Regions from separate parts of the Erysipelothrix larvae genome, predicted to be linked through region 1. Evidence: a T-box and tRNA genes for the amino acid it is inferred to sense, from the RefSeq annotation. Region 1 holds a T-box; the other regions hold tRNA genes.

The links. A T-box is a leader RNA that pairs with one kind of tRNA and senses whether it is charged. The one in region 1 lies ahead of leuS (leucine--tRNA ligase), so its partner is inferred to be a tRNA-Leu.
Region 2: it has a tRNA-Leu gene. The T-box ahead of leuS (leucine--tRNA ligase) is inferred to sense a tRNA for this amino acid. The anticodon was not compared.
Region 3: it has a tRNA-Leu gene. The T-box ahead of leuS (leucine--tRNA ligase) is inferred to sense a tRNA for this amino acid. The anticodon was not compared.

The regions. Positions count from the first base shown of each region.
Region 1 covers NZ_CP013213.1:593,913-598,892, forward strand. The annotation lists gene AOC36_RS02715 (aminoacetone oxidase family FAD-binding enzyme) at 1-824, shown strand, start outside; gene AOC36_RS02720 (hypothetical protein) at 860-1,126, shown strand; gene AOC36_RS02725 (HAD family hydrolase) at 1,116-1,424, shown strand; T-box leader at 1,493-1,706, shown strand; gene leuS (leucine--tRNA ligase) at 1,743-4,148, shown strand; gene AOC36_RS02735 (FAD-dependent oxidoreductase) at 4,322-4,980, shown strand, end outside.
Region 2 covers NZ_CP013213.1:1,675,361-1,680,340, forward strand. The annotation lists gene AOC36_RS07790 (dihydroorotase) at 1-175, opposite strand, end outside; gene AOC36_RS07795 (aspartate carbamoyltransferase catalytic subunit) at 172-1,068, opposite strand; gene pyrR (bifunctional pyr operon transcriptional regulator/uracil phosphoribosyltransferase PyrR) at 1,176-1,709, opposite strand; gene AOC36_RS07805 (cupin domain-containing protein) at 2,298-2,696, opposite strand; gene AOC36_RS07810 (Rrf2 family transcriptional regulator) at 2,830-3,267, shown strand; tRNA gene AOC36_RS07815 (tRNA-Leu) at 3,417-3,501, shown strand; gene AOC36_RS07820 (CidA/LrgA family protein) at 3,793-4,155, shown strand; gene AOC36_RS07825 (LrgB family protein) at 4,148-4,867, shown strand; gene AOC36_RS07830 (low molecular weight protein-tyrosine-phosphatase) at 4,864-4,980, shown strand, end outside.
Region 3 covers NZ_CP013213.1:2,163,942-2,168,921, reverse strand. The annotation lists gene AOC36_RS10055 (LPXTG cell wall anchor domain-containing protein) at 1-750, shown strand, start outside; gene AOC36_RS10050 (GIY-YIG nuclease family protein) at 812-2,224, opposite strand; tRNA gene AOC36_RS10045 (tRNA-Leu) at 2,499-2,582, opposite strand; gene AOC36_RS10040 (phosphopantothenoylcysteine decarboxylase domain-containing protein) at 2,795-3,520, shown strand; gene AOC36_RS10035 (phosphopantothenoylcysteine decarboxylase) at 3,523-4,044, shown strand; gene AOC36_RS10030 (type III pantothenate kinase) at 4,058-4,768, shown strand; gene AOC36_RS10025 (LiaF transmembrane domain-containing protein) at 4,953-4,980, opposite strand, start outside.

The DNA.
Region 1 (4,980 bases):
ATGATATTGTGGACGCCTGTGAGCGGGCGTTGGTTGATGTGGGCGTTGAACTTCGTTTAGGGGTGAATGTCGAAACACTGACACCAACTTCAATCAGTGTTGATGGTACATCCATTCAATGTGAACATATCATCATCGCAACTGGTGGTCGTACCTTGCCTCAAACAGGGTCTGATGGCAGTGGGTATGAGTTTGCCAGCGCATTGGGTCATACGGTCACAAACCTATTACCACAAGAAGTACCATTGGTCTCAAATGATGCCCTGATTCAATCAAAAGCACTTCAAGGCTTATCGTTTAAGGATGTTCAAGTGAAGGTAAAGGATGGTAAGAAAACACTCGCAACCCTCACCCATGATCTCATTATCACGCATTTTGGTTATTCAGGACCCGTCGCCTTAAGAGCCAGCTTTTATGTTCAACGTCTGATTGAAAATCAAAAGGGACCGGTCACCCTTGAAATTGACTTTATGCCTGGGTTTCAAGCGATTGATGACACACACCCAAACCTTCAAAAAAGACTCTTGGATGTCCTATCAAAGCAAGATTCATCGCTTATTGATGCGTTGAAACACTTTAAAACATCAATCTATGCAACCCGCGGTTTTAGTTATGCTTTTGTCACCAATGGGGGTGTCATGGTGAAAGAGATTGATCCAAAGACCATGAAATCTAAACGCTTTGAAACGATTTCCTTTTGTGGGGAAGTAATGGATGTGAGTGCATTTACCGGGGGTTATAATATCACCGCAGCACTATCAAGTGGATATACTGCAGGAAAATACTGCATGGAGGGGAAATATGAAACAGTGGATATTCTTTGATGTTGGATCAACACTGGTCGATGAAACAAAGACCTATGATGCCTTTATACACGCCTGTGTTGAATCGTTCGCGTAAAGAAGGGATTTATGTGTCGTTTGAAGCGTTTGAATCAAAAATGATTGAAGCGTCCACAAACGGACTGCCACCCATACGGACTGTTTGGAATGCTTTATCTTCGTCAAAGCGACCGTTGTGGAACACCCAACACGAAACCTTAATCCAAGACGCCTTGTATGTCCTTCAAACCTTATCAAAGAAATATCACTTAGGCATTATTGTAAAATCAAGGGTTGGGTCTTGAAGCGCGTCTTCATGCATTTAAGATCAGAACCTATTTTGAGTGTGTTATATCCTCCAGTGATGTTGGGTTTAATAAACCACAACGTGAAATCTTTGAATATGCTTTAAAAATAAGTGGCTGTGATCCTCAAGATGCGGTCTATGTGGGGGATCGTTATGACAATGATAGTCTTCTTTCGAAACAACTGGGATTTACAACCGTTCATTTTTTAAATGGTTTAGGAAAACATCAACCGATCACAAAGATGCAAAGTGACGATACAATAGAGTCCCTCACACAACTTCTGGATCTTTTTTAAAAACTGATAGCTTTGCGAATTTTGGTGTTTTCGTGTTTGACTTTACAGCCCAAAGTCTATATTATAAGTGTAGAGCGATGAAAAGAAGTAGTAAATCGGTGGTGTATTTGGTAAAGAGATCTGATGGTTGGTGAAAATCAGAAGTATACACGGTTGAACTCGTCTTGGAGCACTTTATGGGATATGTACTGTAAAGCGTAAAATCTGCGTTAAAGATTAAAGCGCCCATAATTGTTTATGGGAACTAAGGTGGTACCGCGGTAATTGATTATCGTCCTTTGCGTGGTGCTTTTTTTTATAGTTTAAAGGAGAAAAGATATGTACAATCATCTTGATATTGAAAAGAAATGGCAAGCGTATTGGGAAGAAAACGAGACGTTTAAGACGGATACGCATAATCTCAGTGTTCCAAAATATTACGTCTTGGATATGTTTCCCTATCCATCAGGCGATGGCCTCCATGTGGGACACCCACGTGGCTATACAGGGACTGACATCATTGCACGTCGTAAACGGATGCAAGGATTTAATGTGCTTCATCCAATGGGGTGGGATGCGTTTGGACTTCCTGCAGAACAGTTTGCCTTGAAAACAGGAAACCATCCGGATGGCTTTACCCAAAAGAATATCTTAACGTTCAAAAAACAAATGCAGATGTTGGGACTTTCGTATGATTGGTCGCGTGAATTATCCACAACAGATAAAGACTATTATAAGTGGACGCAGTGGATCTTTACGAAGCTTTATGAACAAGGGCTTGCTTATGTTGATGAAAAACCGGTGAACTTCTGTCCAGAACTGGGAACCGTGCTTGCAAATGAAGAAGTCATTGATGGTAAAAGTGAAGTGGGTGGCTTTGATGTCATTCGTTTACCAATGCGTCAGTGGGTCTTGAAGATTACTGCCTATGCAGAACGGTTACTTGAAGATTTAGAGCTTGTTGATTGGCCAACCTCAACCAAAGAAATGCAAATTAACTGGATTGGGAAATCAGTGGGTTCAAATGTCGTCTTTAAAGTAGACAATCATGACTTAGAGTTTACAGTGTTCACAACCCGTGCAGATACCTTGTTTGGTGCGACGTATTGTGTCTTAGCACCAGAACATCCATTCATTAACCAAATTACGACTGTGGATAAAAAAGAAGAAGTTGAACAGTATGTTGATAAAGTGTCGCATAAAAGTGATCTTGAACGTACAGAACTGAATAAGGAAAAAACCGGTGTATTTACAGGGGCGTATGCGATTAACCCTGTGAATGGTAAGAAAGTTCCAATTTATATTGCCGATTATGTACTGGCTTCTTATGGAACGGGTGCCATTATGGCGGTGCCTGCACACGATGAACGTGACTATGAGTTCGCAACGAAATATAACATTGACATTATTCCAGTGCTTGAAGGTGGGGACTTAAGTGTTGAAGCCTTTGTGGGTGATGGTAAGCATATCAACTCTGATTTCTTAGATGGTATGGGTAAAGAAGAAGCCATTGAAGTAATGAATGCATGGCTTGTGAAACAAGGCGTTGGGGAATATAAGATTTCGTATAAACTGCGTGATTGGTTATTCTCACGTCAACGTTATTGGGGTGAACCCATTCCAATTGTGCATATGAGCGATGGGTCCATGCGTACAGTAGCGCTTGATGAATTACCCCTTGAATTACCGGAAGTTGGAGATTACAAACCGGCACCTGATGGTCAATCACCGCTTGCGAAAGCAGAAGATTGGTTGGAAGTTACCTTCCCAGATGGTTCAAAAGGACGTCGTGAAACCAATACCATGCCACAATGGGCAGGCTCATGTTGGTATTATATGCGTTATATTGACCCAACCAACACTGAAGCAATTGGCGATCCAACACTCCTCAATCACTGGTTACCGGTTGATTTATATGTGGGTGGTGCAGAACATGCGGTTCTTCACTTATTGTATGCACGGTTCTGGCATAAAGTCTTATACGATATTGGTGTTGTTGCAACGAAAGAACCGTTTGCGAAACTGTATCACCAAGGGATGATTTTAGGATCCAACAATGAAAAAATGAGTAAGTCACGTGGAAACGTTGTGAATCCCGATGATATTGTGAAGACACACGGTGCTGATGCACTGCGCGTCTATGAAATGTTTATGGGACCATTTGATGGGGCTATTCCTTGGAGTACACGCGGTCTTGATGGAATTCGTAAATGGTTAGACCGAGTATGGCGTCTTGTTATGGATGAAAACAAGCTCAGCGATCACAATGATGGATCACTGGATTATGTATACCATGCAACCGTTGAGAAAGTGGATCGTGATATTGAAAACTTCGGATTCAATACAGCCATCTCACAATTAATGATTTTTGTTAATGAAGCGTATAAACAAGAAACACTTTACAAAGACTATGCTCTTGGTTTTGTGAAATTGTTGAGTGTCTTTGCACCACATATGGGTGAAGAAATGTATGAAGCCTTAAGTGGACAAACAGGGATTGCTTATGAAGCATGGCCAACCTATGATCCTCAAAAATTAATTAAGGATGAAGTCCAAATTGTGGTTCAAATAAATGGTAAAGTGCGTGCGAAATTTGATACAGCAAATGGTCAATCCGATGAAGCTTTACAAGACCTTGCATTTGACCAAGATAACATCAAGAAATATCTTGAAACCTTTGATGTAGTGAAGGTGATTGTTGTGAAAAATAAGATCGTGAACATTGTGGTCAAACCGAAAGCATAATGATGTGAAAATGTTAAAAAAATCAAGATTTTTCACAAAGTTTTGAAATTTAGTGTAAAAAAAAGCACAATTGGGGGTAAAAAGGGGCTCAGTTTGACAAACTGGGTGTTCCTTAATTGTGTGAGATTATGGGGTGGGGTATAATAATATGGACAATTATAGGAGGAATATTAATGGGAACAAAAATTGTTGTTGTCGGTGCCGGTTATGCGGGTGTTCTTACAGCTAAAAAGCTTGCTAAGAAATTCAAGAAAAATTCCGACGTACAAGTAACGATTATTGATAAAAATCCGTTCCATACAATGTTAACAGAACTTCACGAAGTGGCAGCTTGCCGCGTTGATGAAGAAAGCATTCGCATGGACCTTAAAAAGATTTTTGCTGGACGTCGTGTTGATGTTAAATTAGATACAGTTGAGACTGTTGATTTTGATGCTAAAAAGGTAGTTGGGAAACATGAAACTTATGATTACGACTATGTTGTAATTGCTTCAGGTTCAAAACCAACTTACTTTGGGGTGCCAGGTGCGAAAGAAAACTCATTCACACTATGGTCATATGATGATGCGGTTATTTTACGTGACCACATTCACAATACATTCCATGCAGCTTCATGTGAACCAGATCTTGCGAAACGTCGTAAGATGTTGACATTCCATGTTGTTGGTGCTGGATTTACAGGTGTTGAAATGATGGGTGAGTTGGCTGAGTATGTGCCAGTTCTTTGTCACAAACTAAGCCTTGATCCAAGCGATGTAACCATGGTTAACCTTGATGGTATGAATCGCGTAGTACCGATCTTACCTGAAAAACTTTCTGCAAAAGTTGAACG
Region 2 (4,980 bases), 1.1 Mb from region 1:
GCACATCCACAAACCCAGGCAGTGCGACACACCCTTGACCATCGATGAGGGTTGCATCCTGTGTGGATACTTGGTCTCCAATCGCTTCGATTCGACCGTTATTAATGCGAATTTCTTGCGGTATTAATTCATTGTCTTTGGTGTTGATCTTTATATTTTGTATAACTGTAATCATTGTGTCCTCCCTTTTGTTATGGCTTCAAGTATTGCGATGCGTGTATAAACCCCATTTCGCATTTGATCAACAATGCGTGAGTGTTGACTGATAACCAAATCACTGTCAATCTCGACCCCGCGATTTACCGGTGCTGGATGCATAATGATTGCGGATGCTTTGAGTTTTTTGGCCATCTCTTGTGTCAGACCATAATGGTTGTGATAGTCTTCAATATAAACATCAGAGTGGCGCTCATTTTGAACACGCAGTAGCATGACCACATCAACCGTTTGTATTACAGATTTCAAATCCACAACCGGTCCATATTGATCCATGGTTTCATCCATGAACTGTGGTGGTCCAAAAAAGCTGACGTTTGCACCAAGGCGTGTCAGTAAGCGTGCATTTGAATGGGCAACCCGTGAGTGTTTCACATCCCCTACAATCACGACATTGAGGTCTTTAAAGGTGTTGAATTCTTCGTAAATTGTCATCATATCAAGCATGCATTGGGTTGGATGTTCTCCAGCACCATCACCGGCATTGATAATGGAAATATTCATGGTGGGACAGTTCATGATTTCATGAAAGAATCCTTCTTCTGAACAGCGTACCACCGCAATATCTACGCCAATGGCATCCATGGTCAACAGGGTATCAAAGAGTGATTCTCCTTTGGATATGGAACTGGTTGAGGCATTGAATGGGATGACGCTCATCCCACATTTTCGTTGCGCCATTTCGAAACTAGTTTGAGTACGTGTGCTGTTTTCAAAGAAACAATTCACGGCGGTAAGATTTGATTGGATTGGGGATACATTTCCTGCCTTTAAATCGCACGCACGGTGAATAAGTCCATAAACGTCTTCATCAGATAATGTATCACAACTTGTAAAGTGTTTGAGTTGCATGTGTGTTTCTCCTTATAAAAAAACTCCTTACTGTGAAGTAAAGAGCTAATCATTAAAATGACCACCTTCTTTGCCTCACAGGACAAAATTAAAGCTGAATCAATGGCTTATTGTTTGAGTATCACGACGCTGTCAACACCATCTTTTTCTTTTAAGTGTACGCGTACGGTTTCAGTTTTTGATGTTGGAATGTTTTTCCCAACATAATCGGCACGGATGGGTAATTCACGATGTCCACGATCGACTAAGACTGCCAGTGCAATCCGTTTTGGTCGACCACAATCAATAATGGCATCCATAGCAGCGCGAATGGTACGTCCTGTAAAGAGCACATCATCAACGACGATGACTTCTTTATTTGTTAAGTCTAAGCCCAACGTGGATTTTGGTTTATTGGACTGTTTCTGGTGGTTTTCAAGATCATCACGATAGGATGTTGTATCTAAGATACCACAGGGAATCGTTGCGTTTTCAAGCTGTCCAATGCGATGTGCGATGCGCTGGGCAATGTGAACACCGCGGGTTTTTATCCCAACAATCACAAGGTCTTCGATGCCTTTATTGCGTTCTATTATTTCGTATGCGATGCGTGTCAGTGCCCTTTGAATGGTCACTTCGTCCATAATCACTTTTTCCATCATGCGTTCCTCCAATAAAAAATCCTTGACCAGTGAGCCAAGGATGGTGAACATCGGTTGCGTTAAAAACACACACAAAAATTGATGAACCTTCCAAGCCTCTCTGGACTTAAGTTAAAGGACTTTTCTAAAACCATAATACAGTGTAGGGAGATTGAAGTCAATGTTTCAGACCAACTTCATTGTTTTTTTTGTGCTTAATCGCTTGATTGTGGTTCCCTTTGATTCATGGTGTTGTGAAATCTTTCATGATTGTGAGTGCCTTTGTGGCATCCAAACTGTCTTTTAAGGTGAAGCCATGGTTTGCTTGATCAAAAATATGTCAAGATACCGATACCCCCGCATGATCAAGATATGCTGCGTAGGCGTGCTTTTCTTCATATAATGAATCCTGTCTTGCAAGGATGATGCGTGTGGGAGGAGGTCTTTGATCCGATCTTTGGGTGCATAGATTGGGATGCGCGTGGATTTTTACTATGATGTTGGTTTTTTCATGATCTTAAAACTCCTTGATTCAATAGATACGATCTTATCATTGATGGATGGGAATTTAAACAAAAGAAAAACCCGTAACATGTACGGGCACTCCTGTTATTTCATCCACGATGCTTTTGATTCACTCATCACACCATCGTGTTCTGTTGACTGGGTTAAGCTTCCGCTTTGTGCTTGAATGCAGATGTAAACTAAATCTGCATCACCGGCTTTGATTGCACGCTGTCCTTTTGGAGACACACGGATGACGCTTCCTTCTTTGATTTCAAACTCATCCGCATCAACCATAAACATACCTTCTCCTTGTAGGATGATATAGACTTCTTCATTTAGGGTATGCGAATGCACAAAGGGTGTAAAATCCCCCGCCTTAACATAGTTGAATGATATTTCCGTACCGGTAAGCCCTAACGCTTCCTTTGACATAACCCGTCCTTTTTCTTTTAGGTCGTGTCCAAATGTTCCAAGTTCCATTCTATTATAATTCGTTGTCATGTGACGTCCTCCTTTGATGTAGCGTCAATTCCTACATCTTAATTGTAGCTCATTTTGATGTGTTGTCAATCCTAATCTTGTCTTGTCTAAACATTCTATGATAAACTAGCCATACATATAAGGGGTGATTATAATGCGTATCAGTGTGAAGTGTTCTACTGCAGTCCATGTGCTCTTAATGATTGCGACACTTGAATCTAAAGAAAAAGTAACCAGTGATTTATTGGCCAAAAGTGTGGGTCGTAATCCTGTTGAGATTCGAAAATTATTAAGCAGCCTAAAAAAAGCTGGCATCATCGATGTCATGCGTGGAACAGGTGGTGCAACGTTGATACACGATCCAAAGACCCTAACACTGTTCGATATATTCAGTGCTGTTGACCCCACTTCCCTTGATGAACTCATAGGTGTTCACCAACATCCTGAAAAAGAGTGTCCAATAGGGAAAAACATCAACACAATTCTTGAAGAACCGTATCAAGACATTGCGAATACACTGCGTGATACCATGTCAAAGATTACCCTTGAGTCGCTGGTGAATAAACTCAAAGCAATTGAACCTGAGCTTTAGCGTCCAAAGACGTGATGCGTTTAATATGAGTGATATTATAGTGTGCGGATGGTTTATGTCCATGATCTATCTTTTTGTGTCAAACAATGTTTTAATTTTATCTTGAATCTCGTTTGGTAAACTGTTATAATTACAAAGCAAAAAGAAATGCACCTGTGGCGGAATAGGTAGACGCGCACGCTTGAGGGGCGTGTGAAGCAATTCGTAAGAGTTCAAATCTCTTCAGGTGCACCAAATGACATCAGACCTACGATAAAACGTAGGTTTTTTTATTACCCAAATGTCTCGACTTAACATCATACACTTCATTTTTATGTGATTGATACTTTTCACAAACAAAAAAGATCCTCATCATGAAGATCCGCTTTAATCGGTTCATTTTGATTCCCATTTTTACCCTTGACACATCCCGTGTTTCATCGTCATAATTAAGAAGTACGTTTTATGAATCTGTGATTTCAAAAATCATAATTTATAAACTTAATGATATGCTGTTTTTTTGTTTTTAGAGTCCAGGAGGGGTTTATGAGTATAATTGTACAGTTATCTGTGATATTTGGGTTTACATTGTTGGGGGAAGTTGTTGCAAGCACCTTACCGTTTGTCTTTCCAGGAAGTGTGATTGGACTGCTTTTATTGTATACTGCCTTAACACTAAAAATAGTGAAAATTGACACGATCGAACCCACTGCATCCGGTTTAAAAAACAATATGGCATTCTTCTTTGTGCCACTGACAGTTGGGTTAATGGAATCGTGGACAGTGTTTCAAGATATCATGATTCCCATTCTTGTGATTGTGTTTGTATCAACATTACTGACGCTTGTTATTAGTGCAAAGACAACCGATGCGTTGCTTGAAAAAGAAATGGAGGATGACCATGCGTGATCTAATTGTGAATCCTTTGTTTAGTTTAACACTGACTTTTGGTGTTTATGGTTTAGTGAGTCTTGTTTCAAAACGTGTGAAGTCACCGTTGTTTAATCCATTGATGATCAGCAGTGTGGTGATCATTGGCATGCTGATATTGGTGGACTTACCGTATCAGACGTATGCTCAAGCAACCAATATTTTGACCCGCTTGATTGCCCCTGCAACCGTATGTCTAGCAATTCCTTTGTACCAAAACACACAGATTCTTAAACAATACATCAAGCCCATCTTGATGGGGTGTGTTGTGGGTGTGAGTGTTCATGCTGTGTGTATCTCCATTTTATCCGCATTGTTTGATTTAAACATCTCGCTGATTGTATCACTGTTTCCCAAATCGGTCACAACAGCAATTGCACAAGATCTCGCGTTGAGTTATGGTGGCAATGCGAGCATCACCGTACCGATTGTGATTCTTACGGGCATCTTTGGTGCTGCCATTGCACCCTCACTTTTGAATGCGATTAACATTAAGCATCCCATTTCTAAAGGGATCGGACTGGGAACCAGTGCCCATGCAGTGGGAACCTCAAAAGCCATAGAACTGGGGGAACTTGAAGGAACTATGGCAGGGCTTGCCTTGATTCTTTCAGGAATTATTACCATTATTATTGCTCCCCTGTTTATACTGGGATTACCTTATATTGAACTATTGGGAGGTTATCTATGAAAATTCTCTTTGTGTGTCTTGGAAATATTTGTCGTTCACCCATGGCTGAAGCCTATATGCGTGATCTTTTACGAAAGCATCAGGTCACATCCATGGTGGTTGATTCATGCGGT
Region 3 (4,980 bases), 930 kb from region 1:
GAAGTAGACCCAGGAGAAACACCAGAAACAGGAAATCCTGAAGAAACCGAAAACCCAGGTGAAGAAGTAGATCCAGGTGAAAACCCAGAAACAGGTAATCCAGAAGAAACAGAAAACCCGGGTGAAGAAGTAGATCCAGGCGAAACACCAGAAACAGGTAATCCAGAAGAAACAGGTAACCCAGGCGAAGAAGTAGATCCAGGTGAAACACCAGAAACTGGCAATCCAGAAGAAACAGGTAACCCAGGTGAAGAAGTAGATCCAGGCGAAACACCAGAAACTGGTAATCCAGATGAAACAGGTAACCCAGGTAAAGAAGTAGATCCAGGCGAAACACCAGAAACAGGAAATCCAGAAGAAACAGAAAACCCAGGTGAAGAAGTAGATCCAGGTGAAACACCAGAAACTGGCAATCCAGATGAAACAGGTAACCCAGGTGAAGAAGTAGATCCAGGCGTAACACCAGAAACAGGCAATCCAGAAGAAACAGGTAACCCAGGTGAAGAAGTAGATCCAGGAGAAACACCAGAAACTGGTAATTCAGCAGAAGCTCCAGTGACTGATGTTAAGGTAATCGCTAAAGGTAAGTCAGATAACCAACTTACTAATCTAGGGAATGGTAGTTCAAAGAATATAGGAGAGCTACCAAATACAGGACAAAATTCCACTGTAGCCTTAAGTGCAGGCTTAGTTTTAATCGGTGGATTGTGTCTACTAATTAGTGAAATTCGTAGAAAGAAAACTAGGTAGTAAAAAAACGCGTAGGATATTATCGAATGTGATAACATCTGCGCGTTTTCTTTTTGTTATTTTAGGACTGTTTCTCCTTGAGTTTTAGAATTCTTAGAGACTCATAGTATTGTACTGCTTGTGCTTTCATGGTAAATGTGACCGTTGCATTATGATGTTCTTTTACAACACGTTCGATTTGTTCCAAACTTACATTAAAGAATTCTTTTCTTGTGTTGACTCGATTAACTTGGAACTCTTTAAATGTATTGTGAAGCGTTGCTTCAAGTTGGGGTGCATCATCAGAGAAAATCATAGCGTGAACATCGAATTCAAAAGGAACAGAAGCAGAGCCTAACTCCCTTACACGATCCATAGGCTCAAGGCGTCGCGTCAAGCCGATTTTATAGATGTTTTCACCGAAAGAACCTATATTTGAAATGATATAGATGTAGCCAGCTCTGGTATTTAGTTGACGGTTCTCAACGTCTTTTTTATCGAGTTGGAGTTGATTAAGTTTATGCTCTAGTTCTTTTATCTTAGTGACGTAGATTTCTCTTTCAACATCTGAGTTTGCTTTATTGAGATAATCAAATAATTTTTTTGATTCATTACTAAATTGCGTAATTTCCTTCTCAATTGCGCGTTTCGCTTGCTCTAGTTCACGTTCTGCTTTTGCTTCTTCGAGCATTTGTTCTTTTATTGCTTTTTGCTCTTCACGCTCTTGTTCCTTACGAACATTATACAGATGGATCTTTGCAAGTTCTTCAAGCTTTAGTTTGAGAAGGTCAGAATCTAAACTAATTCCATCATTTTTAAAGAGGGCATTAAGCGAATCGTAGAGTTTCATGATTCGTGAGCGTTGGGTATCAATATTCTTTGGTGTAGCTTTCTCAATGTATGAATCAGTTTCACCGATAAACAGCCGGAACAGTTTGCGATACTGATCTTTCATCGAAGCTTGTATGGACACTTTGACGTTGCTTGTTTGTTGAATCGTGTCGTTAATGATACGTTTTACTTCAGTTCTCAAGAGTGCAACTTGATTTTGGATTTCTTCTGAATGAATGTCCTCAAGATCAAAATGAGTATCCACGAAATCAGTGTTGAGGTACGATTCAAGTGTTTTTGTTTGTTCAAGTAGACTGGATTTCTCATCTTTTAGAGCTTCAATCTGTTTTTCATAATATTGACAGCGATTCTCAAGCTCGGATTTTTTATCTTCGAGTATAGCAAGGTTCTCTCGTTCAATATCAGGGACTTGGTCCTTAAGGTCTTGAATCTGTGAATAAAGTGAATCTTTCTGTATTTCTAGACTTTCTAAATGTGGGTACATTTCTAAAACTGGACCAATTTTGTTTAACTCTTTCAGGTAATTTTTGATGAGCAGGATGCCCAATGGAATTGTCAATATCAATAGCCAAGTCATTGATACAAGTGTAATCAGAATTAACTGAATAATGAACCATTTCTTAGTTCGAATGTTATGTTTCATTTTTATCCTCCTGTCGCATTGAGCGACTATAATAAAGGAGAAGTCTATATGACTTAAAATGTCACAATGAAATGACGGAAGTAATATCAAATAGAGGATAAATATATATAACCATATTTTATTATGCATAGTGAATGATGTAAAGGAAATGTAAGAAATATTGCCGTGTTTGAGTCGTAGTGTATGAACCATATTACGAGAACATGGATCAGTTTGTACACCCTTTGTGCAATTAGATAATAAAAACCCCACAATTTGTGGGGTTGATGTCAATTGGTGCGCGTGAAGGGACTCGAACCCCCATGCCAAAGGCGCTAGATCCTAAGTCTAGTGTGTCTGCCAATTTCACCACACGCGCATTATTTTGTACTGCTTATTGATTATACCAATCTCTAGATGAAAAAACAAGATGAAATGGCAAAAAAAATCAAAAATAAAGGTGTAAAATTGGGTGGTGCTTGATAAAAATAATAAACCATTAACAAACTACCGAAAATCAGTTGAAAGTAATCTTTAGGGAATCAATATAATGCTATGATATAATAGACAAAGATAAAGAAAGAGGTTGCTATGAAGATAATCATCACATCAGGTGGAACGCGCGAACACATCGATAATGTGCGTACGTTGTCGAACACCTCAAGCGGAAGATTAGGTCAACTCTGTGCTGAGGCATTCGCTCAAAGTGGTTATGACGTAATCTATATCCACGGTGTTCATGCATATATCCCAAACGGTGACATACTCAAAATACCAGTAGAAGGTGTTCTAGATTTAGAAAGAGAAATGAAGGCTGCATTAATGGACCCAGACGTTGTTGGTGTAATTCATGCAATGGCTGTGAGTGATTACTTTGTATCCTCAGTATCCAACTTCGAACAGCTCGCAAATCATATCGAAAACAAGACAAAAAAAGATGTTGTGCATATATTGAATACATTTGAAGAACATGGCTTTGATCGTGTACATAAAATTGGATCGAATGAATCAGGACTTGCGGTTTTGTTGAAGCCGGCACCGAAAATTATTCCCATGATCAAAGATCTCAGAAGTGATGTGATTTTAGTTGGATTTAAACTGCTCGTTGATGTCAGTGAAACTGAGCTCATTGATGTTGGGTATAAGTTATTAATGAAGAACCACTGTGATTTCGTTCTTGCAAACGATCTTGTGAATATTAAAGGTGATAACCATATTGGTCATTTAATCCAAGATGACCATACATACAAGACATTCCAAACAAAACAAGCGATTGCTGCAGGGTTAGTCGCAAAGATTTCAGAAAGGGTTAAATAATTATGCGAATTATATTAGGAGTAACAGGAAGTATCGCTGCCTATAAGGCGGCTGATTTAGCAAATTCCTTTACCAAAGAAGGACATGAGGTCCATGTGATTATGAGCAAGGCGGCAACGGAGTTTATTACCCCTATGACACTACAAGTGCTCTCAAAGAATTATGTTAATACTGATGTTATGGTAGAACCAGACCCACAACGCATTGAACATATTGACTTAGTGAAAGAGGCAGACGTACTCTTAATTGCACCAGCTACAGCAAACATCATTGGTAAGATTGCAAATGGTATTGCGGATGAAATCGTTTCAACGGTCGCGCTTGCAGGGCATGAGCTCAAAAAATACATTGCACCTGCAATGAATACTCGTATGTATGAAAACCCAGTAATGCAAGAGAACTTGCTAAAGCTTGAGAAACTTGGATATACCATTATAGAACCGCGGTCTACATTATTAGCATGTAGAGATGTAGGGAAAGGGGCTATGGCTACGGTAGAGACAATCCTAGCTGAAGTTATGTAGTATGAAATTATGTATGAACGCAGGAAATACCAATGTGACATTGGGCGTTGGCGAAGAGGATGTCATATTGTTTGAAAAAATCAGACGTGTTGATGAATCGGGAATCCGACAATTGTTGTTAGAAATAAAAGAGACGTATGAGATTGAAGCATGCCTTCTCGCAAGTGTGGTACCCAGTCAAGACGAAAGATTAATTGATATTATTAAATCCGTATTTGAATGCGAGGTGCGGATTTTAGAACTTAAGGATGTTCCACTGGACATCACGTGTTACACAACGCAATTGGGGCTTGATCGAGCATTAACTGCCTATGCAGCAATGAACCGTTACCCACAACCTTTTATTGTTTTTGATTTAGGAACCGCGACGAGCATTCAAGTCGTAAATCAAGATAAGTTTCAAGGGGGTTTGATTTTGTCAGGATTAAGAATGGGTTTGGAATCGCTTCATAAGCGCACAGACTTGCTTCCAGAGGTTGACGAAATCAATGTCGATAAAGTCATCGCAACATCCACAGAGACAAATATGCTTAATGGTGCTGTATATGGAGCGATAGGCGCAATTGAAGGTGTAGGAATGCGCATCGAAATTGAACTTGGATCTGAGTGTACGTGGATTCTCACAGGTGGAAATACACGATATATACGCAACTATCTATACCGTGATTTTGAAGTAAACCTCGTCTTGCTTTTGCAAGGAATGTTAGATGTGGCCCGTTTATAACGAACTGATAAAACCAATAACTGATCCTTTTCATGATATTGTGCGACACTTTTTGAATGTGATGCACTTATAAATACTTAGGAAAGGATTGGTTTTTTTTGTTTGTGATCTCAATGATATACGGATTCTTCTTATGAAAAAAAGGCCTGAAATACAAGATTTTAGGCCTTTTAGGAATGAACCCTTAGATTATGACAATATCGATATTACCA